3 regions of the Sporosarcina sp. P1 genome follow, and region 1 is predicted to be linked to each of the others. Evidence: riboswitches for the same ligand, from Rfam matches in the RefSeq annotation. Region 1 holds a riboswitch; each other region holds the start of a gene.
What was found. Region 1 has a riboswitch for thiamine pyrophosphate ahead of thiM (hydroxyethylthiazole kinase). Riboswitches for the same ligand answer to the same signal wherever they lie in the genome.
Positions count from the first base shown of each region.

Region 2: it holds a riboswitch for thiamine pyrophosphate, as region 1 does, so the genes downstream of both, CSV73_RS09280 (ABC transporter ATP-binding protein) here and thiM (hydroxyethylthiazole kinase) in region 1, are expected to answer to the same signal.
Region 3: it holds a riboswitch for thiamine pyrophosphate, as region 1 does, so the genes downstream of both, CSV73_RS12090 (thiamine phosphate synthase) here and thiM (hydroxyethylthiazole kinase) in region 1, are expected to answer to the same signal.

Region 1 is NZ_PDYS01000002.1:225,804-234,125, forward strand. It holds gene CSV73_RS03965 (D-serine ammonia-lyase) at 1-1,173, shown strand, start outside; gene thiW (energy coupling factor transporter S component ThiW) at 1,339-1,827, opposite strand; gene thiE (thiamine phosphate synthase) at 1,839-2,498, opposite strand; gene thiD (bifunctional hydroxymethylpyrimidine kinase/phosphomethylpyrimidine kinase) at 2,498-3,313, opposite strand; gene thiM (hydroxyethylthiazole kinase) at 3,333-4,103, opposite strand; TPP riboswitch at 4,166-4,268, opposite strand; gene CSV73_RS03990 (DUF3238 domain-containing protein) at 4,461-5,657, shown strand; gene CSV73_RS03995 (GerAB/ArcD/ProY family transporter) at 5,769-6,863, shown strand; gene CSV73_RS04000 (spore germination protein) at 6,891-8,322, shown strand, end outside.
Region 2 is NZ_PDYS01000007.1:133,908-142,229, forward strand. It holds gene CSV73_RS09265 (S8 family peptidase) at 1-1,153, shown strand, start outside; gene CSV73_RS09270 (ABC transporter substrate-binding protein) at 1,220-2,260, opposite strand; gene CSV73_RS09275 (ABC transporter permease) at 2,257-3,009, opposite strand; gene CSV73_RS09280 (ABC transporter ATP-binding protein) at 3,006-3,773, opposite strand; TPP riboswitch at 3,861-3,958, opposite strand; cobalamin riboswitch at 4,099-4,286, shown strand; gene CSV73_RS09285 (DUF4430 domain-containing protein) at 4,409-6,421, shown strand; gene CSV73_RS09290 (TetR/AcrR family transcriptional regulator) at 6,569-7,138, shown strand; gene CSV73_RS09295 (YhgE/Pip family protein) at 7,178-8,322, shown strand, end outside.
Region 3 is NZ_PDYS01000012.1:59,884-68,205, reverse strand. It holds gene CSV73_RS12115 (CAP domain-containing protein) at 54-1,181, shown strand; gene CSV73_RS12110 (hypothetical protein) at 1,280-1,729, shown strand; gene CSV73_RS12105 (DUF2653 family protein) at 1,714-2,004, shown strand; gene CSV73_RS12100 (superoxide dismutase family protein) at 2,222-2,830, opposite strand; gene CSV73_RS12095 (phosphoribosylaminoimidazolesuccinocarboxamide synthase) at 3,273-3,953, opposite strand; TPP riboswitch at 4,214-4,322, shown strand; gene CSV73_RS12090 (thiamine phosphate synthase) at 4,393-4,992, shown strand; gene thiS (sulfur carrier protein ThiS) at 4,976-5,182, shown strand; gene CSV73_RS12080 (thiazole synthase) at 5,179-5,952, shown strand; gene CSV73_RS12075 (ThiF family adenylyltransferase) at 5,949-6,965, shown strand; gene CSV73_RS12070 (ABC transporter ATP-binding protein) at 7,453-8,145, opposite strand; gene CSV73_RS12065 (ABC transporter permease) at 8,149-8,322, opposite strand, start outside.

The DNA of each region.
Region 1 (8,322 bases):
TCAAAAGTTGATATAGTAGATGCTAGCGATCGCCTAGAACGATTTGCTCCCTATTTGGCGAAAGCCTTTCCCGATACGGATAAAGGTGTCATTGAATCTCCATTAACCCCAATTCCAAAGATGAAGCGAGAACTTGAAACAGCGTACGCTATCCAGATCCCGGGAAAGCTTTTATTAAAGCAGGATAATGCGTTGCCAATTTCAGGGTCAATCAAAGCGCGTGGTGGTATTTATGAAGTTTTGAAGCATGCAGAGACGCTTGCGATCAATAGTCAGTTGCTCGATTCTACAAAAGACTACAGCCAATTTGATACACCGGTATTCCGTGAGTTGTTTGCGAAGCACAAAATCGCAGTAGGCTCGACAGGGAATCTGGGATTGAGTATTGGTATTATGAGTGCAAAACTTGGCTTCCATGTAACGGTGCATATGTCAGCCGATGCCAAACAGTGGAAAAAGGATTTATTGCGCTCAAAAGGTGTTCATGTGGTTGAGTATATCGATGATTACAGTAAAGCGGTAGAAGAAGGCCGACGTCAGGCAGAGGCTGACCCGTCTTGTCACTTTGTGGACGATGAAAACTCGATCGATTTATTCATGGGGTATGCAGTGGCAGGAGAACGTGTTGCAGCACAATTGAAAGAGCAAAATATTATTGTCGATGAAGCACACCCGCTATTCGTCTATTTACCATGCGGTGTAGGCGGAGGACCAGGTGGCGTGGCATTCGGATTAAAATTGGCATTAGGCGATCATGTGCATTGCCTTTTTGCTGAACCAACACACTCGCCGTGTATGATGATTGGAATGATGACAGGAATGCACGACCAAGTCTCAGTTGCAGATTTTGGCCTGGACAATAAAACTGCAGCTGATGGTTTAGCAGTCGGTACAGCGTCCGCATTTGTCGGAAAAACGATGGAACCATTCCTCACAGGATGCTATACGGTAGAAGATCAGACATTGTTCACGCTCCTGAAAAAGCTGGCGGATAGTGAAGACATCTGGTTAGAACCTTCAGCACTTGCTGGTATGATAGGGCCTGTACAAGTTATACAGTCTAAATTACCGTCAGCAGACTTCAAAAACACAACGCACCTTGTATGGGGAACGGGCGGAAATATGGTGCCTGCAGACGAAATGAAGAGATATTATAATCATACGGGGAAATAACACACTCTATTTCCCGGGAAATCGACAAAAGATCCGCAGAGATTATTCTCTGCGGATCTTTTGTTTAGACTATTTGATTTGGTAGAGGGGAGATGTTGATCAACGTGCTGGAACGCAAATTGGATCTCATCACTGATCCCCACCATTTTGACTTACATCTTGGTGTTACTGCAAATCTTTAAAAATCTTCAATTTCAACAGTCGTGGAGCCAATAATAGGCCGATAATTGTACCACTCACTGTCGATACAAGAAAAGGGGGTAGAAAGAAGAAGGCAGTGACGGTAGTGCCCATCAAAATTTTGGCATAAGGCACCGCAAACAATGGTGCTATCAAACCGGTTCCAATAATTTCTCCAATACCCGCACTCCAATTTCTTTTGAAACGCTGATAGAGTACGCCAGCTAAAAGTGCACCGATCATTCCGCCTGGAAACGCGAGCAGTGAACCTGTCCCTGTCAATAAACGTACGAGTCCTGTCATAAACGCTACCATCACGGCAGCTCCAGGCCCCATTATAATCGCCACTACGACATTCACAGCATGCTGTATGGGATATGCTCTGGCGATACCAGCAGGGAATGAAACGAATGCAGAGCCGGCAACTGCGATGGCTACAAACATTGTCATGAAAATCATTCTACGTGTATTCATACGAACCCCATTCATTCCAACAAGGAGTGTATTGTTTTTGCTAAATCACTTGCTGCATACTGTGGATCTTTAGCCGATGCGATCGCAGAAACAACGGCTACACCATCTGCTCCGGCTTGGATAATAGAGCTGGTTGTAGCCAGCGTAATTCCGCCTATAGCGACTATCGGCATATCAGGGAAAGTAGTATGAATTTCTTCTACTAAAGTGGTACCGACAACTGCCGAAGCATCAAGTTTGGTTGACGTCGGATAGATAGGCCCCAGTCCTACATAATCCGCACCAATGGATTGTGCAATTTGTACTTCTTGTGCATTGTGAGTCGAAACCCCAAGCCATTTATCCGGACCAATTCGCTGACGCACGCTGTCTGCCCGTTCATCATCTTGTCCTACATGAACCCCGTCCGCATTAATTGCCAATGCAAGATCCACATCGTCATTGATGATGAAAGGAACGCGATACAATCTGCATAGCGCCTGACACTTTCTGGCAAAACCGAGCAAAGCTTCGCCTTCGAGGGCATGTAATCCTTTTTCACGCAACTGAAAACATGTGACACCCCCGCGAAGAGCTGCTTCCACTATTGCTAATGGATCTTGATTCCCTGAGTTTGGTGTGCCCATTACAAAATATAAACCTAATGCTTTCTTCAATCCTATATTTGACATCAGTGTATCTCCTTTTTTAGATCACCATATGCCCAATGATTTGTCGGTCCATGGCCTGAACCGATCTTCAAGCCATTTTCAATCGCGGCTTGTATGAATTGCTTCGCTTCGGCAACTGCATCCGTCATGGAATAGCCTTTAGCTAGAAAACTTGTCAACGCCGCTGCAAATGTGCATCCGGTTCCATGTGTGTCTTTAGTTTGGATCCAAGGTGTAGTTACAGTGAATGACTGACCTTCTTCGTCCGCGTAATAATCCTTTGCGTCCAACACATCATTACGGTGGCCGCCTTTCATAACGACGGCTTTCGCTCCCATTTGGATAAAAGCAGCTGCGGCTTGCTGAATGTCTTCATCTGTTCGTATTTTCATTCCGGTCAGTACTTCCGCTTCAGGAATATTCGGAGTCACAATGGTGGCCAGTGGCAACAAATGCTCTTTTAATGCTTGAATCGCCTGTTGTTGCAATAAAGTTTGTCCTCCCTTTGCAATCATGACAGGGTCAATGACTAATGGAAACGAAGGGTATTCTTTTAATAGCGTAGCTACTTCAGTAATAATTTCTGCAGAAAACAGCATCCCGGTTTTACATGCTTTTACATCAAAATCATCAAGTACTGCACGTATTTGTGCTATTACTCCTTCTGTTTGTATTGGATAAACACCGTGAACACCGTGTGTGTTCTGAGCAGTCACCGCGGTTATAGCAGAAGTGCCAAATACACCTAGTTCCTGGAACGTTTTTAAGTCGGCTTGAATTCCTGCGCCACCTCCGCTATCCGAACCGGCAATGGTCAATGCTACTTGTACTGTCAATTGAAAAACCTCCTGTCTATTAGGTTGAAAATGTTTTCGATTCGCTATCCAATGTATGTAATGTATTTAGGAAGTTCACAGCAAAGTCGCCAGGACCACGTGAAATTTTTGCTGTCTGTTCACCAGCCCGTTTATAAAATGAAAGTGCATCTGCTACGGCTTCCAAGGGATGCTCCATTCCTATAGAGAGAAAAGCACCCGTGATAGAACTAAGTAAACACCCCGTACCTGTAATGGTAGTCATCATGGGGTGACCGCCTGTAATGGATAATGTGGAATCACCATCCGTGACAATATCCACTTCGCCTGATACTGCAACCAGACAGTTATACTTGCGAGCAGTCATTGTCGCTATACCTTTGATGTCGGCAGAACCTTCACCTGCGTCAACACCCTTGGCGGCCCATGGAACATCTGCAATTGCAGCAAGTTCCCCTGCATTACAACGGATCAGTGTGACGTCTACTTCGTTCAGTACTTTCAGGACGCTAGCTTTACGAAAAGCTGTGGCGCCTGCACCCACAGGGTCTAGTACGACGGGTTTTCCTACTGCGCGGGCACTGTTTCCTGCCAAAATCATTGCATCTACTGTTTGTTGCTTCAATGTGCCAATATTTAAAATGCTGCAAGAGGCAATTCTAGCGATATCTTCTGCTTCTTCTACTGCATCCGCCATAACGGGAGAAGCGCCTATTGCAAGTAAACCATTTGCTTGGAAATTCGCGACTACAAAATTTGTAATGCAATGAACGAGCGGTTGCCTTTGACGAAGTTCTTGAATAAGCTGCATGTTTCTTTTCCTCCCTTTAAAGGTATATATACAAAAAACCCATGCGTAGATGGGCAATTGGGTATGAAAACTACCCACTTCCCTCCTCTAGTATGTGCTAGATCAGGTTCAAAGGGTTTGCGTAATCGCATCTCAGCCGAAAAGAAGGCACCCCTAGTGGTGGCTATGTATCAGACAGGCTAATTATATCATATACATGAAAAAGGTTGAAATAATACTGGGATTAGAAGGTCTAAGTATTTGGAAATGAGCGATTCCGCATAGACAAAGAGGTATAACGATATGCTGAATGTTACATAATTATCTGAAGGCGTATAACTGTTTCAGATGAAATAGATAAAAGGGAGCAGATCGCAAATGGAGAAATTATTTGAAATTCAACAGATGGTTCATTCATTGGATGATATATCATTCACATGGAGTGACACAGGTGGTTATTATCGTGTTTATAAAAATGACAGGCAAGTATATGAAGGAACGGCTCCAAAGTTTACGGATGGTGAATTAGACCCGTCACATCCTTTTCAATATACAGTGGAACGAGTGGAGGAAGGACGGGTTCAAGATGTGATTGTTATCCAGACGTCCGCCCTAACAGAAGTACAGGAAGATGAACATCCTTTACAACGCTTAGTCATTACAACGATTGTCGCCCCATCACAAATTGCACTGTCATGGGAGTGGATTAAGGACGTAGAGAAGTTTGATATTTACCGCAACGGACAATACATCGAGACAATTACTGATAATCGTTTTATTGATCGTGAGACAAGTCTTTCTGAGTCGGTAGTATATAGTGTCGCGGCAACGCGTCCATTGATTGACAGCAATCAGAAAATGAATGTCAGTAAATCGATCGCATCAAAAGTGTATGAAGTGATTATGCCTCGAAATCTTGAGAATAAACCGACAGAAGAAATCTACACTTTTTCTGTACGGGTAAAGCAGCGGAATCAATTACTAAAACCGGTAGCTGACAGGAAAAAGACAAAAGAAGTGGAACAGTGGAAGTTCCGTTATACGACATTTTTAAAGGAAGATATTATAAAGAATCCGAATCTCTTTTCACCGATACCATACTTTACAGGAGATGATCGGGACTTTAATCCAGAAGGGAAAAGCTTCCGTACCCGTGTGGATATAGAAGGAGAGTTTATCGGGGGAGACAGTACATTGCAATTTACGAAAGCCACGGGACCATCAATCGGCTTGAATACGATGAAACGGTATAAGCGTCATGACCATGCGTCTGTAGATGGTATAGACATTGATCGGTTGGAAGGGAAATCGACAGAAGTTCATTTTACAATCAATCATGACGTAGGCAATCCATTAACCACTTCACCGCCAATTCATTATGAAGTGAAAGCTCATGTGGATCAGGAAGGGAACATTGACCTGGTTGGCTATCATAATGATGCACCTCATCATGAAATTTATTTAGCGCTTGACGGAGAGGACTGGCGTTCCGTCCATCGTACTGAAAGTGAAGGATTAGCGTATTTGTCAGGTGTGTTGGGAGATAATTATTGGCGTTATACCACATGTAATTAATGCAGTTGAGAAAATAGTATCATCCATCCCCTCTATTCTATCGTCTAGTAAGTATAATTTTATCTATTATTGTCAAAGCTAAATGATATAAAAACGTTAGAGGGTTTTCGTATGAAAAAAACCGGTTCTATAAGTGTCTTGCATGTTATTTTCCTGTCGATGACAATAATTGGTTTGAAAAATCATGTGACTATTATCCCGTCATTGGTGAAAGGGGCGGGAAGGGATGGATGGATATCTATTCTAGTGGCAACTATTGCAATCTTTCCTTGGCTTTTTCTCGTACTTTACATCCATAAAAAATCAAATCAACAACCGTTAACAAAGTGGTTGGAGACGAACATCGGGAAAGTCGCTACAGCCATATTCCGGTACGTAACGGCTTTCTTTTTAATTATTATGGCCGCATTTACAATGGGTGAGACATTATTTTGGATGGTGTCAACTTTTCTGCCAGAAACGCCTATGCTGCCGTTGGTAATCGTTTACACCATTTTATGTATCCTACTTGTCACCACAAACTTACAAACGATTGCGATGGTTAATGTACTTATTTTATTTTGGATCGTTATTTTAGGTTTTTTTATTGCATTTACGAATATGCAAGTGAAAAATTATGAGTTGCTTCAACCTTTTTTGGAACATGGATTTCAACCTGTACTCACTACCGCGATGTTTGCAGCATCCGGATTTGTCGAGATTTTGTTGTTCTTGTTCATACAACAACGAGTCAAAGATCGGATGCGGTGGTATCATTTCGCTATTATGCTTTTCATTTTAATGGGTTTGACCATGGGTCCTACCATTGGAGCCATAACGGAGTTTGGTCCAACCGAAGCGACAAAACAAAGATTTCCCGCCTATGAAGAATGGGGACTGGGATCGGTTGGGCGGTTTATCGAGCATTTTGATTTTGCTTCAATTTATCAATGGTTGTCAGGTGCATTCATAAGAGTGGGGCTTCTTTTATTCATAGCAGCGGACTTGTTAAATATGACAGGAGACAAACAGCGTATTTGGAAAATACTTGCCCCCGCTTTTTTCTTTATGACGTTGTCGTTGTCTCTTTTGGATGATCGTCTTTTTCATACCATTAAAGGAGATTATGTATTGATCATCACTTTATTCTTCATGCTCTTTCTATCTTTCTTTTTAGTCGTTATTGCTTTGATTTCAAGAAAACCATCTAGAAAAGTCAGAACATAAAATCTATACAGAAAATGGTGAAGAACCATGAAGTCGGATGAAAAGGAAATAGATATAAATTCCATGAAACAATTGTTTCTAAAGTCCGCGGATGTTCAGTTTCAATCGTACACGTTCAATGAACGTCCAGTAGTATTCATTACATGTAATGCCATGATCGATCAGCAATTACTGAATGAAGTCATTGTTCAACGTGTTCAGCTTATGATGAATCATTTGAAGGATGTAACGACAGAAGAAGCCATTGTAGCACAATTACACATTCCGGATTTAAAAAGAGTGGAAGACATTAATGAAGCGGGTACACTCGTATACACCGGAAATTTGCTTCTATATTTTGAGGAGTTTGGTCTTCTCTTTTCAAGTAATATTGCAAAAAAACCAAACCGAAATCCCGAAGAGACAAAATTAGAAGCACCGGTTAAAGGGCCTAGGGATAATTTTATTGAAGATGTTTCGGTCAATATCGCGCTAATCCGGAAGCGTTTACCAACGAGTTCATTGAGTGTGGAAAAATTTGAATTGGGGAAGCGAACTAAAACGACAGTAGCTCTTCTATATTTTGACGATATCGCTAGTAAAGAGACGTTAAATAGTATAAAAAACCAGATAAAAAAAGTTGATATGGATATCGTATTCAGCCCGGACTTACTGATGGAGAGTATGGATATTAAGGGCGTACTCTTCCCAAGAACTAACTATACAGGTCGACCCGATAATGCGATTCAATCACTAGCAAGAGGTAGATTTCTCATTTTTGTTGATGGGGCGGCCTATGCTGTAATTTTGCCCATAAACCTGTTTTTACTTGTTAAAACAAGTGATGATAATGAGAATATAGCTATTTATAGTTCGTTGGAACGGATATTGCGTATTTTTGGTTTGTCGATAGGTATAACTTTACCGGCACTTTGGCTCGCATTAACAACATTTCATCAAGATCAATTGCCCCTTCTATTATTAGCGACAGTCGTGAAAGCTAATACGGGACTGCCGTTGCCTACAACACTTGAAATGCTACTCATGCTACTCATGTTTGAATTATTTCGTGAGGCAGGCTTACGTCTTCCAATTGCACTTGGAGGAACGATTGGCGTTGTGGGTGGGTTAATTATTGGAGATGCCGCCATTCGGGCAGGAATTACAAGTCCCGCTATGATTGTCGTTATAGCGGCTTCAACGATTTCGACATTTACGTTGGTTAACCAATCGTTGGTGGGATCCGTGAGTATACTACGTATATTTTTCATTATCTTAACGTCCTTTTTTGGACTGTTTGGATTATTTATGGCGCTCTATTTTACCGTTCTATACTTAGCTAGTATTCGAACATTCGGGGTGCCTTACATGAATATTGCGACGGATTTAAGCTGGGAGACCATACAGAAGTCGCTTTTGCGTTTATATCCCAAACAATATAAAAAGCGTCCGAATATGCTAAGTCCCAAGGATAAAACAC
Region 2 (8,322 bases), on a different contig from region 1:
GATTCCACAACTAAAGCTGCAGTTGATGTGGTCTAGAGTGCAAGAGCAAAAGAAAAATACCGTCGTAGCCGTCATTGATTCTGGTATTGATCTATATCATGAAGATTTACAAGGGCGAATACAGCCAGGCGGTTATAATTTTTACGCAGATAATACGAATGTTCAGGACGTCAACGGCCATGGAACCGCAATCGCAGGCGTCATTGCGGCTAGGGCTGGGAATCATCTAGGGGTAGTGGGAATTACAGGAATATATGATACCAAAGTATTGCCGTTGAAAGTCTCGCATCTAAACGGGCTCAGTAAAGTGTCAGATAGTATCCAAGCGATTGATTACGCCATCAAGAAACAAGTCGACGTGATCAACATGAGTTACGGAAGTAGCCAAGCTTCCCAATTGGAGGAAAAAGCGATACAGCGTGCAGTGGAATCGGGTATTACGGTCGTTGCGTCTGCAGGAAACGATGCAATGGAGGGAAATTCCATCATGTTTCCTGCATCCTACGCTTCTGTAATTTCAGTGGGGGCAATAGAAAGAGATAATCAGCGCGCTTACTTTTCAAACTATAACTCTCACGTTAGCTTAGTTGCTCCAGGTGCGGCAATCTATACAACAACAATTAATAATAGCTATAAGTCAGTCAGTGGAACTTCTTTTTCAGGACCTATGGTAGCAGGCGCAGCGGCGTTATTGAAATCTATAAAGCCCGAAGCGACGCCCACTGAGATTAGACGGTTACTTGAAACGACCGCGACAGACTTAGGGGCGCCGGGAAAAGACATTCATTTCGGTGCGGGATTAGTTAATATAGAACGACTTAGCAACGCATTGCTGAATGAATTTAAGGGCGATTTTCCTGAACTGCATGTACAACCAAATAAGGTATTCAAAATCAAGTTCACTAGTGCATTGCTACTGGAAGAAGACTATGCTCGACATATTTACATTACCCGTTCGCCAAATAGCACAGAACGTATCGAAAGTTTTACAGCGAAAGTGGATCCTTTAAATAGTAAGCAATTATTCATTACACCAACTACTGAATGGCCACAAGGGGTTCATTATTTACGTGTGGATCAAGGTGCGCAAAATAAGAATGGAGTTGCGATGAAGAAGTCATTTGCTGTGAAGTTTACCGTACTGCCTCACTAATCGCATATCATCAAAAAGGCTATTGCGATTAGTCATGGAGACTCTCGCAATAGCCTTTTGAGTATGTTACTTCGTTAATTTAGAGAACATTTCTCCCGTATTGATATCTAAGATCATCTCATCCACTTCAGGTTTCGTCTTGATCATTTCCATTTCATGTAGCCAGTCCCGTACTTCTTCCCAAGATGTTTCATCCAGCGTGCCAAATGCTTTACCATCTGTATCCATCTTAGGTAATAACACTTGTAAACTTTCCGTTTCGATTGCTTTGTCTAACGGGAAGTTGGCTTGATCTTGGTTGTTCAGCAAGAGGTCGAGTGCTTCTTCGGGCTGTTCTACCATAAATTCATAGCCTTTTTGAGCTGCTCGCCAGAAAGCCTGGATGGCGTCTTGTTCTTTATTCCATGTATCATCACTCGTCAACAACACGATTTCACTATAATTCGGCACGCCATAGTCTACTGGATTAAAGTAGCGCGTTTTGAATCCTTTCGAGTCCATAACAGGCACTTCGTGGTTAATAAATGTTCCTGTCACGGCATCGACGCGTTTTGAAACGAGTGAAGATTCCAATTCAAATCCAACATCGATCATATTCACTTTGTCATAATCGCCACCGTCATTCGTTACCATCGTTTTAATCAGAGATTCGTTCAGTGGAATTCCAGGATAGCCAACTGTTTTGCCTTCAAGATCTTTAGGTGATTGAATCGAGCTTTCTTCCAACATGACTGTGTAATTAAGCGGCTCACGTACGATGGAGGCAATCGCTTTAACCGGAATATTTTCATTTGCTTGCGCTAAAATGACGTCCGGTTGGTAATACAATCCAAGTGTCACTTTACCTGCTGCGGTCAAGTTCATTGGGTCGGTCGGATTGGCAGGGAATTGAATGTCCACTTCCACGTTTTCTTCATTAAAAAATCCTTTTTCTTGCGCAACATATATATAGCTATGTACGGCATTCGGATACCAGTCGAGCATAATGCTGACTTTTTTCTTTTCATTGTTCGGTGTCTCTTCTTGATTGGCAGGGGTTGTATCATTTGTACATCCAGCTAGAAGTAGAAGAAGACACGTGATGCTAAGGAACAGACGTTTTTTCATTGATGATTCCTCCATTGTAAAAAGTATTTTTCTATTACGACAACGAGTAAAAAGAAGATAATGCCTACTGCCGAAAGCAAGACGATCGGTGCGAATACAGCAGCACTATCAAATTGCGTCATCATTCTTCTGCTGAAATATCCAAGTCCTGCCTGCGCGCCTAACCATTCTCCAATGGCCGCACCAATTACGCTAAGTGTGACCGCCACTTTGAGTCCAGAGAAGAAAGATGGCAAAGCGGAAGGTAGGTCTAGCTTATAGAAGATATCTTTGGCGGATGCGCCCATTGTCATCATTAACTCACGTAAGTTCTTATCTGACGAGCGTAAGCCGTCGAATACGCTGACGGTGATCGGGAAAAAAGTGATCAGGACGGTGACTGCGACTTTACTCCAAATGCTGTAGCCGAACCACAAGACAAAAATCGGTGCAAGCGCAATGACCGGAATCGTTTGCGACGCGATCAAAATAGGGTAAAAAGCTTGCTCAATTGGTTTCTTACTATACATCGCAATCGCTAGTGTGGATCCGATGATGATCGAAATCGATAAGCCGATCAAAATAGTTAAAGCAGTCGGAGGTAAGTGATGGATAAACAGCTCCGTTTTCAGCTCCCATAATCTGATCAGAATCGCTGAAGGGGACGGGAAGAGGAAGCTTTTGTCGTAAAGTCGTGCTGCGATTTCCCATATGCCAAGAAGGATTGCAACGAGAAGTATAGACCAACTATACGAAGTCATCTTCTTCATAGCCGCGCCTCCGAACGAAGCTCGTTAATCAGTTGCTCTTTCAGTTCCATCAGTTCCGGTCGTGCCAAGTCCCGCATAGTGCGTGGTCGGCTGAGAGGCACGAAGACTTCGCGAATCGCCTGTACCGGTTTTTCAGCAAGTACAAAGATGCGATCGGATAGGAATAAGGCTTCGTCAATATCATGTGTGATGAAGACAATCGTTTTATCGAGCTTTTGCCATTGATCGATTAGCCACTCTTGCATCGTCAGCCGCGTAATCGCATCTAGTGCGCTAAATGGCTCGTCCAATAATAAAATATTTGAGCCAGTCAGGATTGTGCGCAAAAAAGAAACACGTTGTCGCATCCCGCCTGATAAGTTTCCAGGATAGGCGTTTTCTTCTCCTGCCAGTCCGAAGTCAGCAAGTAACTGGATGATTTCATCGGAAGAAGGTTTACGTTTTTGAAGCTCTACAGGTAATTGAACATTTTCAAGAATCGTCCGCCACGGCATGAGTAAGTCTTGCTGCGGCATATAGCCAACCTTGCCTAACCGCTTCGTTGTCACTTCTCCGTCCAATAAAATCTGTCCACTGTCAGGGTTCTCTAGGCCAGTGATGAGTCGAAATAACGTGCTTTTGCCATAGCCGCTTGGTCCAATGATGCTAACGAATTCGCCTTCCTTCACGTGCCAGTCAACTTGATCGAAAATAACAGTTGGTTTCGAAGCTTTCGTTGCTTGATAATGAAAAGAGACATTAGTAAACTCTAAAACTTTATTCATCATATTCTTACCACTTCTCATTTCTTAAAAAAATTCACACAAAAAAACCACTTCTCTATGCGAAGCGGTTGCATAGTACGGATAAAATCCGTCATATGTCCACTTCCCTCCGCTAGCATTATCTAGAGCAGGTTCAAGGGTTAAGGCGAACGCCTCTCTCAGCAAAAGCACCCCTAGTGTTTATCCATCTCTTATCGTTACATAGTCTGAAAAGATAGTCAAGATAGCGTTTAGAGAAATCGGTATAGGATAGAAGCCTGTAAATAGATGAACCGTCAAATATTACGCTATTGCAATTGTTATGTCGACTCCTTATGATAAAGAGGAGTTTATAGCGTATTTTGGTGTCTTGCTAGTTTGCAAGACTTAAAAAGGAATCAGGTGAAAATCCTGAACGGTCCGGCCACTGTAATTGGAAAGTGACTTCAGACAACCACTGGTATTCGTACTGGGAAGGTTGAAGTTGCGTTGGTATCCAAAAGTCAGGAGACTTACCATAATACGATGCTTACAACCTTCCGGAAAAAGGTGTGTATGTGGTGTTGTATTAGGTATGTCTAAACACGCATCCATCCATCCTAGTCTCTTTCCGGAGGCGGGATTTTTTTATTGAAAAAAATAGGGGGTAGGAGTCGTTGAAGAAAGGTAGTCGAGTAAGCAAGACGTTTTCTGTGTTAGTAAGCTTGTGGTTGATGTTGTCGTTTGTAACTCCGACAGTACAAGCCGTGGATACAGGAGTAGAGAAAACAGAAGGAACAGTTGAAGAGCTGGCAAATGTAAACACTACTGCGAATCATACTCCGGCTATACCAGAAGTTATTCGTACGGTAGACGAGATGCTAGCGGATACGTTACGTTTTTATGAAGTAGAGAGATATAATAAGGATAATTTCAGATGGGGTATGCCGGGAATTAGTTGGACGGAACTGGTTGGATTGGGCGCATCTAGTTCGCAATTAATTGATGGTACAGCACGATTACCAGAGTGGATTACTAAAGATCCAGAATTAAATAGTGACGAGTCAGATACAGACCATATCCGTTATATCTTTGGTTTGCTGGCAGTAGGGAAGGATCCAACTACTGCGTGGGAAACGAATCGTAATCTGTATGCAGAGTTAGCGGCACAACAAAAAGCAGATGGATCAATTGGTCCTATAAATAAACACGCCTGGGCGATGCTCGCTTTAGATACAGGTATGAAGCGTGGGCAGGACGTAGGAACATGGAATGCTGAAGCGAAAGAAAAAGCGTTACAACATTTGTTAAAGCAAGAAAAGGAAAAGGGTGGATTTTCTCTTTCATTAAACGTACAAGACAAAGCTGATCCCGATATGACAGCGATGGTCTTATTGGCACTAGCAAATTATCAAGATGATAGTGCGGTGAATACAGCCATTGAACGAGCAAAACACGTCTTACGCGAACAACAACTGGATACAGCTGGCTGGGGCGCTTGGGGAGAAAACTCCAACAGTATTGCGACTGTCATTTCAGGACTGGTTGCTTCAGGAGAAGACGTTACATCTATCGAATGGCAAAAAGATGGGAAATCACCTGTAGATGCATTAAGCAAATTCCAAATGAAAAATGGAGCATTTGCATTCACTTTACCAGCCGATCAATGGGTCAATACGATAGCTGTCGAACAATCTTTAATTGCACTACAAGAAATTAAAACGGGTAAATCTGTCTGGCAACAATTTTCTGAAGAAGAAACTATAGAGCCACCAGTACATCCAACGAATATTACATTTTCCGTAGAAACACGAACAATGAATATGGGGGATATTATTAGCCCAAAACAGTTGGAAATTGAGTCGGGGGATACGGCGTTCACGGTACTACAACGTGAAGTAGAAAGTGGCTCAATACCATTCAAATTTACTGGTGTAGGTCCAACCCTATACGTGAAAAGCATTAATAATGTAGCGGAATTTGATGGCGGTCCGCTAAGTGGCTGGATGTATTCAGTCAATGGTGAGTTCCCGCAGTATAGTGCTGGAATTTATGAATTAAAGAAAGATGATATTTTACGTTGGCAGTATACAACGAACTTGGGAGCAGATCTAGGAGATAACTGGAATCCTACACCGAACCCTGATCCAAAACCTGAACTCTCGGTCAAAACACCTGAAAATGTAAAAGCGACAGTTACAGATAGGAAGCTTCAAATTCAAGTGAAAGATGAAAAGACTGGAGAACTGCACCCGGCAAAAGTAGAAAAAACAGAAGTGGTTGACGGAAAGATGATCGTTCAAATCGGGGAAGCGGGTAAAGTGCTGGATGCAGTTGAAGGTCTCGAACTGTCTTCAGAAATACTGCAAGTTGTAGTGATCGAAAATGATCAACCCTATACGTATTTCGATTCTGAAAATGAAGTTCAAACGATGAAAGAGTGGACTATCACGTTTTCAGATACATTACAACATGATGCTGCGAACTTAGAAAAAGTAGTCGTGAGAAATGCAATGGGTGAAATGGTTACGGTTTCTACAACACTCGGAGAAGATGGGAAATCAGTAAAAATCAAGCCGATTGCTAGATATACTAAAGGCGAACTCTATTATTTAACGATTACCGAAGTGAAATCAGCAAACGATAAAGTAATCAAAGAACCGATTCGCAAAGTATTTATAATCGAATAAAAAATTGAAGACTATCATACAAGTCAGTACCATATGGCTTGTATGGTAGTCTTTTGTGTAATATCTTGCATTTATCTATAAATCTATGTAATATAATGACTAGAAGACCGAAACGGTATTCCGGTCATTTCTGAAGGAAGTGTCATAATGGATCGTAGAGAAGAAATTATATTGGCGGCTGAAAAATCGTTTACGATGTTTGGATATAAAGCGACGACGATGGATCAAGTAGCGAAGATTGCGAATGTGGGGAAAGGTACAATCTATACATTTTTCTCGAATAAAGAAGAGTTATTTCATTCAATTGTCTGGAAAATGGTTGAAGAAATGAAAAACGTCTCCGAACAGACAGCTAAAGAAGGCGCGTCATTTCAAGAGAATGCCCATGCGCGTATTATGCAATTGTTGAAATTTCGCGAGACCCATCAGTTATTTATTAAATTGATCGAAGAAGAGAAAGAGTTACGAACACCTGCTGTAGGAGACGTGTTAACGTCTATAGAGAAGGAAATATTAAAATTCATTGCAAGAAAGATTGATCGCGGTGTCGCAAAAGGTGAATTAAAGCCATGTGACAGCGAGCTAATTGCATATCTTTTATTCAAAACGTATTTAGCACTAGTTAACGATTGGTCAAAGACGCATCATGAACAACTGACGGAAAAGCAAATCACGGACGTGTTGAACGATACGATCTTTTCCAGTTTGTTAGTGTAACGTGCGAATGACAGAATATAGAGTGAGGGTTTATATTACATGAATAAAATTTGGTTTATAGTTAGACGCGATCTTCGGAATATCTTCAAGAATAAAGCAGCACTCATTGTCATTGCGGCGATTGCATTTCTGCCTTCTCTATATGCTTGGATGAACATCCTTGCTTCATGGGATCCGTATTCCAATACGAAAGGCGTAGAAGTCGCGGTCGTCAGTGAAGACGTAGGTGCGAAAATAGAGGATAAGGAATTCAATGTCGGAGATGAAGTCATCGTCTCGCTGACCAAGAACGATGATCTCGGCTGGCAGTTTGTAACGAAAGAGGAAGCGTTAAAAGGCGTGAAACATGGTGATTACTATGCTGCGATCATCATTCCAAAAGACTTCTCAGAGAATTTAAGCAGTGTCATCACCGACGATATTAAGAAACCCACATTAGATTATTATATCAATGAAAAAATCAATGCAATTTCCCCGAAAGTAGCGGGCAAAGGTGCGTCTGCTATTGTAGAAAATATCGATAAAACATTCGTTGAACAAGCGAATGAAGCAGTCATCAAGGTATTCAATAATCTCGGAGTAGAACTTGAAGGAAATCGTGTGAATATCGAAAAGCTACGTGATTTAATTTATCAATTGGAATTTGACATTCCTGAAATCTATTCAAAGTTAGAACTGATGGATAAAGGCTTGAATTACGCAGACTCTTCTATTGATCGTGTAGATGTTGTGCTTGACGACGTCAATGCCGTGCATGCCAATGCGAAAAAGTTGAACGCACGCTTGGTCAGTAAGTTGCAGGAAAATGAAAAGACCGTAGATAACACATTGCGCGTCATCACATCTAACTTGGAGAGCGCACAGACGGCATTCCGCAAAGTACCTAATTTGACGAGCGAGTTATCAGGCAAAGGTGAAGACATCGATCGTCTTGTCGATTCGCTACGTGATAAGCAAGGCAAACTGGAAGATACGAATGCTCGGTTAGATGATATTTACGATTTTTTAAAGAAACAGGATCAGAATCTAAAAGACTCAACAAATATTAAAGATTTACAGAGTGCCTTGAACAATAGCGCCACAGATTTAAACCGTCTGAAAACGAATTTGGAAACCATCATTTCTGATTTGCAGAGCGGTAACAATCCGGCTACTGATTTAATTACGCAAACACAGGCGTTGTC
Region 3 (8,322 bases), on a different contig from region 1:
CTGTATTGCTGAGGGTGAAACAGAGTATAATATGATGGAGGAGTGGGTTTCTTATGATAAAACGCCTGTTTCAGTTACTCTTTCTCGCAGTACTACTCTACGCCTTCAAGCCTTTATGGGAAGGCCCGGTATCGGAATACGTGGACTTATCGTTTCTCGAACCGCTTGATGCCAAAGTAGAATCCGTGCTGAACGAGGAAGTAGTTGGATCTGCGCTTGACTATACAAAAGAATCGATTGTCGATTTTATTACATTCGTTTCCGATAAAGCTGTCGGAAGCAGTCCCCCAGATGAAGTGGCCCAACCTGTGCTCGATGCACCGGCAACAGGCATTATTTCCATCCACAATATCGAAATTGGCACAACCGAAGCGCAAGTGAAGGAAAAGCTCGGTGAACCTATGCGAAAATCCGTCAATGAATATGGAACGGAATGGCTGACGTTCCATGACAATTATCAGAACTTCGTCATGTTGTCATACGATATCAAACGTCGCGTCAATGCGCTCTATACAAATGATCGCCTCATCGCTTCATCCATCGGCATCGAGTATGGTGTACCGAAAGCGGAAATACGTGAAGGTCTCGGCGAACCGATCTCTGAAATACGTAAAGGGACAAACATCTATAAGTTGCAAAATGATGAAGGCATGGATATCTTTCATTCCGACGGTCTCTATATCTACGTCTTTTATGATCTGCATAATGCGAATACCGTAACTGCAGTACAATTAATAGCCGATTCGCTAGAGCAAAAAAAGTCCGCGCTCTATGCCCCTCAAAACGATGCGATGCGTCAAGGCTTTGAGATGCAACTATTTGATTTGACGAATGCGGCAAGAGTTCGACATGGCCGCTCCATTTTAACATGGGACGAACTCGCATCCGAAACAGCCCGTCTGCATAGTACAGATATGGCAGTACAAGATTATTTCAGTCATGAAAACTTACAAGGCGAGTCCCCTTTCGACCGGATGAAAAAGCAAGGAGTAACGTTCGTCAGTGCGGGTGAAAATCTAGCTTACGGTCAATCAAGTAGTATTTTCGCACATGAAGGGCTCATGAATTCAAAAGGCCATAGAGAAAACATATTAATCCGTGACTACCAGTTCATTGGGATCGGTGTAGACTTTAATGACAAAGAACAGCCATTTTATACAGAAAACTTCTTCGCCAAGTAAGGGAATTTCCTTTCATTACGATCAGTTATCCAGTAAAATAAAGAGAAGGGCTTTGGTAAATCCAAGACCTTCATTACAGCACTAAAGGAGATTTTCAATTGAAAAAATTTGCTGCATTTTTCCTCGCTGCGACATTGATTTTGTCGCCAATCGGGAACATCATCTTCCAAGATGAAATTACTGCCGAAGCACGTGGCTATAAGTCCGGTAAGAAGAGTTTCAGTACACCAAATCGTGTGCAACCGAATAAAGCAGAAAAGAAACAAGACACCAATCAAAGTAATGATAAAGCAACAGCAGGTAACACAGCGAAGAAGCCAGGCGGAATGGGTGGCGGCTTGATGAAAGGTCTATTCGTCGGTGGACTTGCAGGTCTATTATTCGGTAGCTTGTTTGCGAATATGGGTATGCTCGGCTCCATTATGGGCTTGATGATTAACGTGTTAGCGATTGTCTTCATCATTTACATGGTTCGCAAGATTTTCGCGATCTTCAAAGAGAAAGAGCGTAAACGCAATGAGGATATGAATCAATGGAACAACAGATAATCTACGAACAAGACGTAGTGAATGCGGTTTGTGTCTTAATTGCAAAAGAGTCACGTGCAATGCCAGACGACGTGGAAGTCGAACTTGCTTACGATGACGACACTGGGTTTTCAGCAGATGCAGAGCTTAACGGCAAAATGCATCACTTGGACACCTCCCGTCTCGTCGAAGCGCTTCGCCTTTGGATTGAGCAGTATCTCGATCAAGATCCGATGGCAGCAGGCATTCAGCTAAAGCTGGATGATGAAGAAGGGATTATCGCGATCGTTCGATAATCAACAGGACGCCCCTTTCCGGGAGGGCGTTCTTTTTTTCGTCTGTGGGAATGAAGAGGCCGTTAGAAAGAAGGATGGTGATATGCATTATTCCATTTTATCATTAGGATTGAAACCCCTTGTAAATACAGATTATCCAGTTCTTATATATTTCGATTAAGACTTCGTCCACGCGAAAAAAGGATGCCCCACACCTCGGGACATCCTGCCTTACCTATTACTTCATATTCTCAGATGTAATCTCTGCACAAGCAAATGGTGTTCCTGAATTGCCTGCTGGATCGGTAATGTTATCATCTGCGCCTTCATGGATAATCAATGCACTTCCATCTTCATCCATTAACGAATTTTCTTTTCCAGACTCAAGCGTAACTGCATCTGTCGTCACAGTAACTTTTGCGTTACCTTCTTCATCCGCCACAAGATTCTCCAAATCTCCTGCGTGGTGTCCTTCTGGATTCTCTAATCCATGCTTTTTATCTGTTGGGTTGAAATGACCGCCAGCAGACTCTTTAAAGTCCGGTGCAGTACAGACGCCGGTTTCATGGAAGTGCATACCGTGTTCTCCTGGCTCAAGGCCGGATACATCGATATCCATTGCTACTCCAGATGGCCCTTGCGTTAGCGTTACAGAACCAATTTCTTCTCCATCCACATTTATAACCGGCGCCATCACTTCAGGCTCCACTGTCTCCTCTTCTACAACTGGATCACCCGTGCCGTTCACCGGTTCTTTTTCCTTTTCATTTCCTTCATCCGTAGCGCCCCCGCAAGCTGCCATCAATAACGCTGAGCTCAATGCAATACTTGATAATTTCCACATCATTAAATTCCTCCTTGTATAAGTTATGTAATTCATTGTTCATTACTGATTGGATAATGAACTCATAGTGTGTAGTGTACCCCATTTCTCAAAATTCTAACATGTATCTATCATTTTAAGAGCGGATCGCGGACTGGATAGAGCGGTTACCTCGTGACATTGAGCGTTTACCGCTGGACTTTGAGCGCTTTACGCCCGACATAGAGCGTTTACACAGACACATTGAGCGCTTAACGACAAACATAGAGCGCAACCGCTTCCCCCTTCCAACAAATAAATGAAAGCCGCAGACAGATTAAAGTTTCGCTGATAGAAAAGGCCCTTTCATTAGCTAGAATTCACTACCGCACACTGGTGAAAAAGCAAACTATGTATCGCCACACACACTGGTTGCCAGTATAGGAAACATAAAAAACCGGAAACATTTTTCGTTTCCGGTCAAGTTTTATGAGAATAATATCTTTTCTAATTCCATTGGTTCAATATATGTATCGCCTCGATAAACGCGCATATTGCCTCCTGAAATTTCATCGATCAACATGATGTTGCGCTCAGGATCGCGACCGAATTCCAATTTGATATCATATAGTTCTAAACCTTTTTCCGCCATCTCTTTTCGCACTACTTCAGAAATTTGCTTTGTTAATTCTTTAAGTGTCGCATATTCTTCATGCGTTAAAATGTGAAGTTGCGCCAAAGCATCTTCCGAAATAGGTGGATCTTGACGTTCATCGTCTTTCAGCGTCACTTCCACGTAAGCATCCAGTACTTGTCCTTCTTCAGCGTATGCACCGAATCTGCGCAAGAAACTTCCGACCGCACGGTATCGACAAATCACTTCTAATCCTTTACCAAAGACCGTAGCAGGCTTCACCGTCATCGTCACTTCATCCAGATCGGCATCGATGTAATGTGTCGGTACGTTTTGCTCCTCCAATTTCTCGAAAAAGTATTTCGTCATGCGAAGTCCAGACTTCCCGGCACCTTCAATCGTCAGGCCTACTGTGTTGGCACCTGGATCAAATACACCATCTTCCCCTGTTACATCATCCTTGAATTTCAATAGCACGTGGCCATCTTCCAAGCGGTAGACGTCTTTCGTTTTACCAGAATAGGTTAATTTCATCCGTACGATTCTCCTCTATTCATAAATGTGTACTACCTATTCAGTATAAAGCACTTTGACGAGAAGAAAAAGTATTGTTTGACAAAAGTTGATGGACGTCCAGGTCGTTTTCACAAAATAATCTTATACGTAGGATAATTAATACAAGTGAATTGAGGCAAATGAATAAAATAGTTTGGCGCAATCATCTTCTAGTTTTTATGAAGAAACTCTTTTCATTCTCACACACACATGATACGCTAGTTCTGAAAATGAAATATTTTGACCATTAGGGGAATCCTTTACAAGGACTGAGAAAAGAGTGTGGCTCTGAAACCCTTATTACCTGAACAGGTTAGCACCTGCGGAGGGAAGTGGCGAGTCGTTCCGTATGTATTTCTGTCGACACATCCACCACTTTCCGATTCGGGAAGTGGTTTTTTCTATTGGAGGGGCATGAATGAAATTACTTGGCGTGACCGATGACCGTCTTTCGCTTGATGAACTAACACTTCACTTGCAACAGACAATACCGTTTCTGGATGCTATGATCTTGCGTGAAAAGTCCAAGACAGATGAACAACTGATAGATGTGATTTCACGTCTTGCGAATTGTGGATTCCCACTTGAAAAGCTCATTATACATGCCAGACCTTACGTAGCCAGCAAGCTAAACCTTTCGAACGTACAGTTGCCGGGCTATGGCATGAGTGTACGGAATGCACGTCGGAAGTTTCCCGAGCTAACATTCGGCTGCTCGATTCATTCAATAGAAGAAGCAAAAAAAGCTACGACAGAAGGAGCAGATTGGCTCTTATACGGGCATGTTTTCGAAACAAAATCAAAACCTGGCCTACCAGCACGCGGTACCGACGAATTGTTTTCTATTGCGAAGTGGAGTTCGATTCCCGTATATGCAATCGGCGGAATTCAGCCACATCATTTGCCTGATTTGCAGCGAAACAACGTAGCAGGCGCGGCTGTATTATCCCCTATGCGGTCACTAAACGTTTTACAGAGTTATAGAAAAGGAGAGGCGTTTAATGGAGAAAATGATTGACCTGAACGGAAAGTCGTATTCAGTCGTTCCGGAAGTAAGGACGATTCAGCAGTTACTTGAGCATTTAGGACTTGGTGATCGTATTTTGATTGTGGAGAAAAACAAAGAAATTTTGCAAAAAGAGTACTACGATGCACCGATTATGGATCGAGACCAAATTGAAATCATACATTTTGTAGGAGGCGGATGAAGATGTTAAAAATTGCAGATAAAGAATTCTCTTCACGTTTATTATTAGGTACAGGGAAATACCCTTCATTTGATATACAAAAGCAGGCAGTCGCAGAATCGGAAGCAGACATCCTCACATTCGCGGTACGGCGCATGGATATTTTTGAAGCATCGCAGCCTAATTTTCTAGAGCAATTGGATTTAACTCGCTATACATTGCTTCCAAATACTGCAGGTGCAAGCACAGCAGAAGAAGCCGTACATATCGCGCGTCTCGCAAAAGCATCCGGACTTTGTGACATGGTAAAGGTTGAAATCATTGGGTGCAGCCGTTCATTGCTTCCAGACCCTGTAGAAACATTACGTGCTTCTGAAATGCTATTAGAGGAAGGCTTTATTGTATTGCCTTATACGTCAGACGATGTAGTACTCGCAAAAAGACTATGCGAATTAGGCGTTCATGCCATCATGCCGGGCGCTGCGCCAATCGGTTCAGGCAGAGGCATTCTGAACCCGCTGAATCTGTCATTCATCATTGAGCAGTCCAATGTCCCCGTGATCATCGATGCAGGCGTTGGCTCACCAAAAGACGCAGCATTCGCGATGGAGCTCGGAGCAGACGGTGTCTTGTTAAATACAGCAGTGTCAGAAGCGGCAAATCCTGTCATGATGGCAGCCGCAATGAAGATGGCGATTGAAGCGGGACGTCTCGGTTATAAGGCAGGACGTATGCCAGTACGTGACTATGGTGTAGCTAGCAGTCCCACTGAAGGACTTGTGACAAATTGATTGGTAAATATTCTCGGCAAGAGCTGTTTGCACCGATCGGACTGGTTGGGCAACAGCGTATTCGTGAAGCAAAAGTTTTCGTCTTAGGAGCGGGTGCACTCGGTTCTTCTGGAGCGGAGATGCTAGTCCGGGCAGGTGTCGGTGAACTGACGATTGTCGATCGCGATATTTTGGAATGGACCAATCTCCATAGACAGCAATTATATACGGAACAAGATGTCATCGATCAATTGCCAAAAGCAATTGCTGCGGAAAGCCGATTGCGCGCTATCAACAGCGATGTGAAAGTGCGTGGGATTGTAGCGGATGTGACGCCAGAAAACATCCTCGAATTATTCGAAGGCCATCAATTCATTCTCGACGGCACAGATAATATCGAAACTCGATTACTGGCAAATGACGCCGCATTACAACTGGGCATCCCTTTCTTCATGGGTGCTTGCGTCGGGAGCTACGGGCTGACGTTTCCTATTGGTGTAAAAGAAGGCTCACCCTGCTTGCATTGTCTGCTCGAAGCGTTACCGCCACAGTCATTGACATGCGATACAGTCGGCGTCATCTCGCCAATCGTCGTCACGACAGCCGCCCGTCAAACCGCCGAATTGCTGAAGTGTATAACGGGCGCGTCGATGGAACCGCGTCTAGAATCCGTCGATCTTTGGACAGGCGAACGTGCTGCAATGGACGTGCAAAGTATGAAGAAACCCAGTTGTCCAAGTTGCTCAGCCACTCCTGTCTACCCTTATCTGTCTGCCAATGAAGTCATTCGGACTGCCGTGCTGTGTGGACGCGACACTGTACAACTAACCTGGCCGAAGCACCGACAAGTGGAACTACTGCCATTCGCCGAATCGATTCGCGGTATTGTTTCTAATTTAAAGCAAAATCCCTATTTGGTTTCCTGTGAATACAACGATCATCGACTCGTATTATTCCGTGATGGCAGGATGTTGGTGCATGGAACGAAGGATATTATGGTAGCCCGGAAGATTATCTCCGGTTTATTGGGATAATGCTTGGGGTTTAGAGCGTTCGTGAATGGGCTATGAGCAGTTTGCACGTTTGATAGAGCGGATACCTCGTGGGATAGAGCGGTTACCCATGGACTATGAGCGAATAACACGTGTGATAGAGCGCTCACCCACGGGCTATGAGCGGATAACACGTTTGATAGAGCGCTTAACAAGTGGCATAGAGCACTCACCCACGGACTATGAGCGGATAACACGTGTGATAGAGCGCTTAACACGTGGCATAGAGCACTCACACATGGACTATGAGCGAATACCACGTGTGATAGAGCGCTTAACAAGTGGTATAGAGCACCCAGCCACGGACTATGAGCGCCTAACACGTGGCATAGAGCGCTTCCCCCCGTGTATAGATCACTCCCCCCAATTTCATGAGCATACCCAATAAATCCGCCAATAAAAAACGCTTCGGAAAGCCATAAATAGCCGTCCGAAGCGTTTATTTTTATTATTTACCGAGCTATTCAACTCACTCATTTAAATCCACCTCAGCCACACTCTCCAGCCTTAACACACCATCCGTCATCTTGTACACCTTATCCACGTACTTAATCAACCGCACGTCATGTGTCACGACAATGGTCGCTGTCTGATTGGTCTTCGTTTCATTACGCAATAACTCCATTACCTCGAACGCCCGATCCGAATCAAGTGAAGCGGTAGGCTCATCTGCCAAAAGAATTGCTGGCTTACTGAACAACGCTTTAGCAATCGCCACACGCTGCCGTTCACCACCCGATAAATCAGAAGGATAATTTTTGTGCAACTTGGTAATACCCAAATCCTCGTATAACTTACGTTGCTCGTCTTTCGACATATTGCCTCTCTTTACTTTATTCAGCAATTCAAGTTGCTCGTCGACAGTTAGAAACGGCACGAGGTTGGAAGCCTGCAATATAAATCCGATTTCCTGTAAACGGATTTTTGAACGTTGCTTTTCATTCAGTTGCGATAATTCTTTCCCGTTAATGATGACTTGGCCTTCGCTTGGAGATTGTAGACCGCCAGCCACTGTCAGGAACGTACTTTTTCCTGACCCTGATGGACCGATGACTGCCACCAATTCACCACGCTCAACTACGAAATTTGTCTCTTTCATCGCTTCGACTAACGTATTGCCTTCACCGAACGTCTTTTTTGTATTTCGTAATTCCAGTACCATCGTTTACCCTCCTATCGCTTCTAGCGGATCAATTCGGATAATCGTCCAAACCGAAATGACTGCTCCGAGAATTGCCACTACTATTAAGACCAAACCATAAATTATCATGGTAGGTATATCAAACATGATAGGAACTGCATTTGGCAGGAAGCTTCCCGCAAGCAACGTCAGACCGAA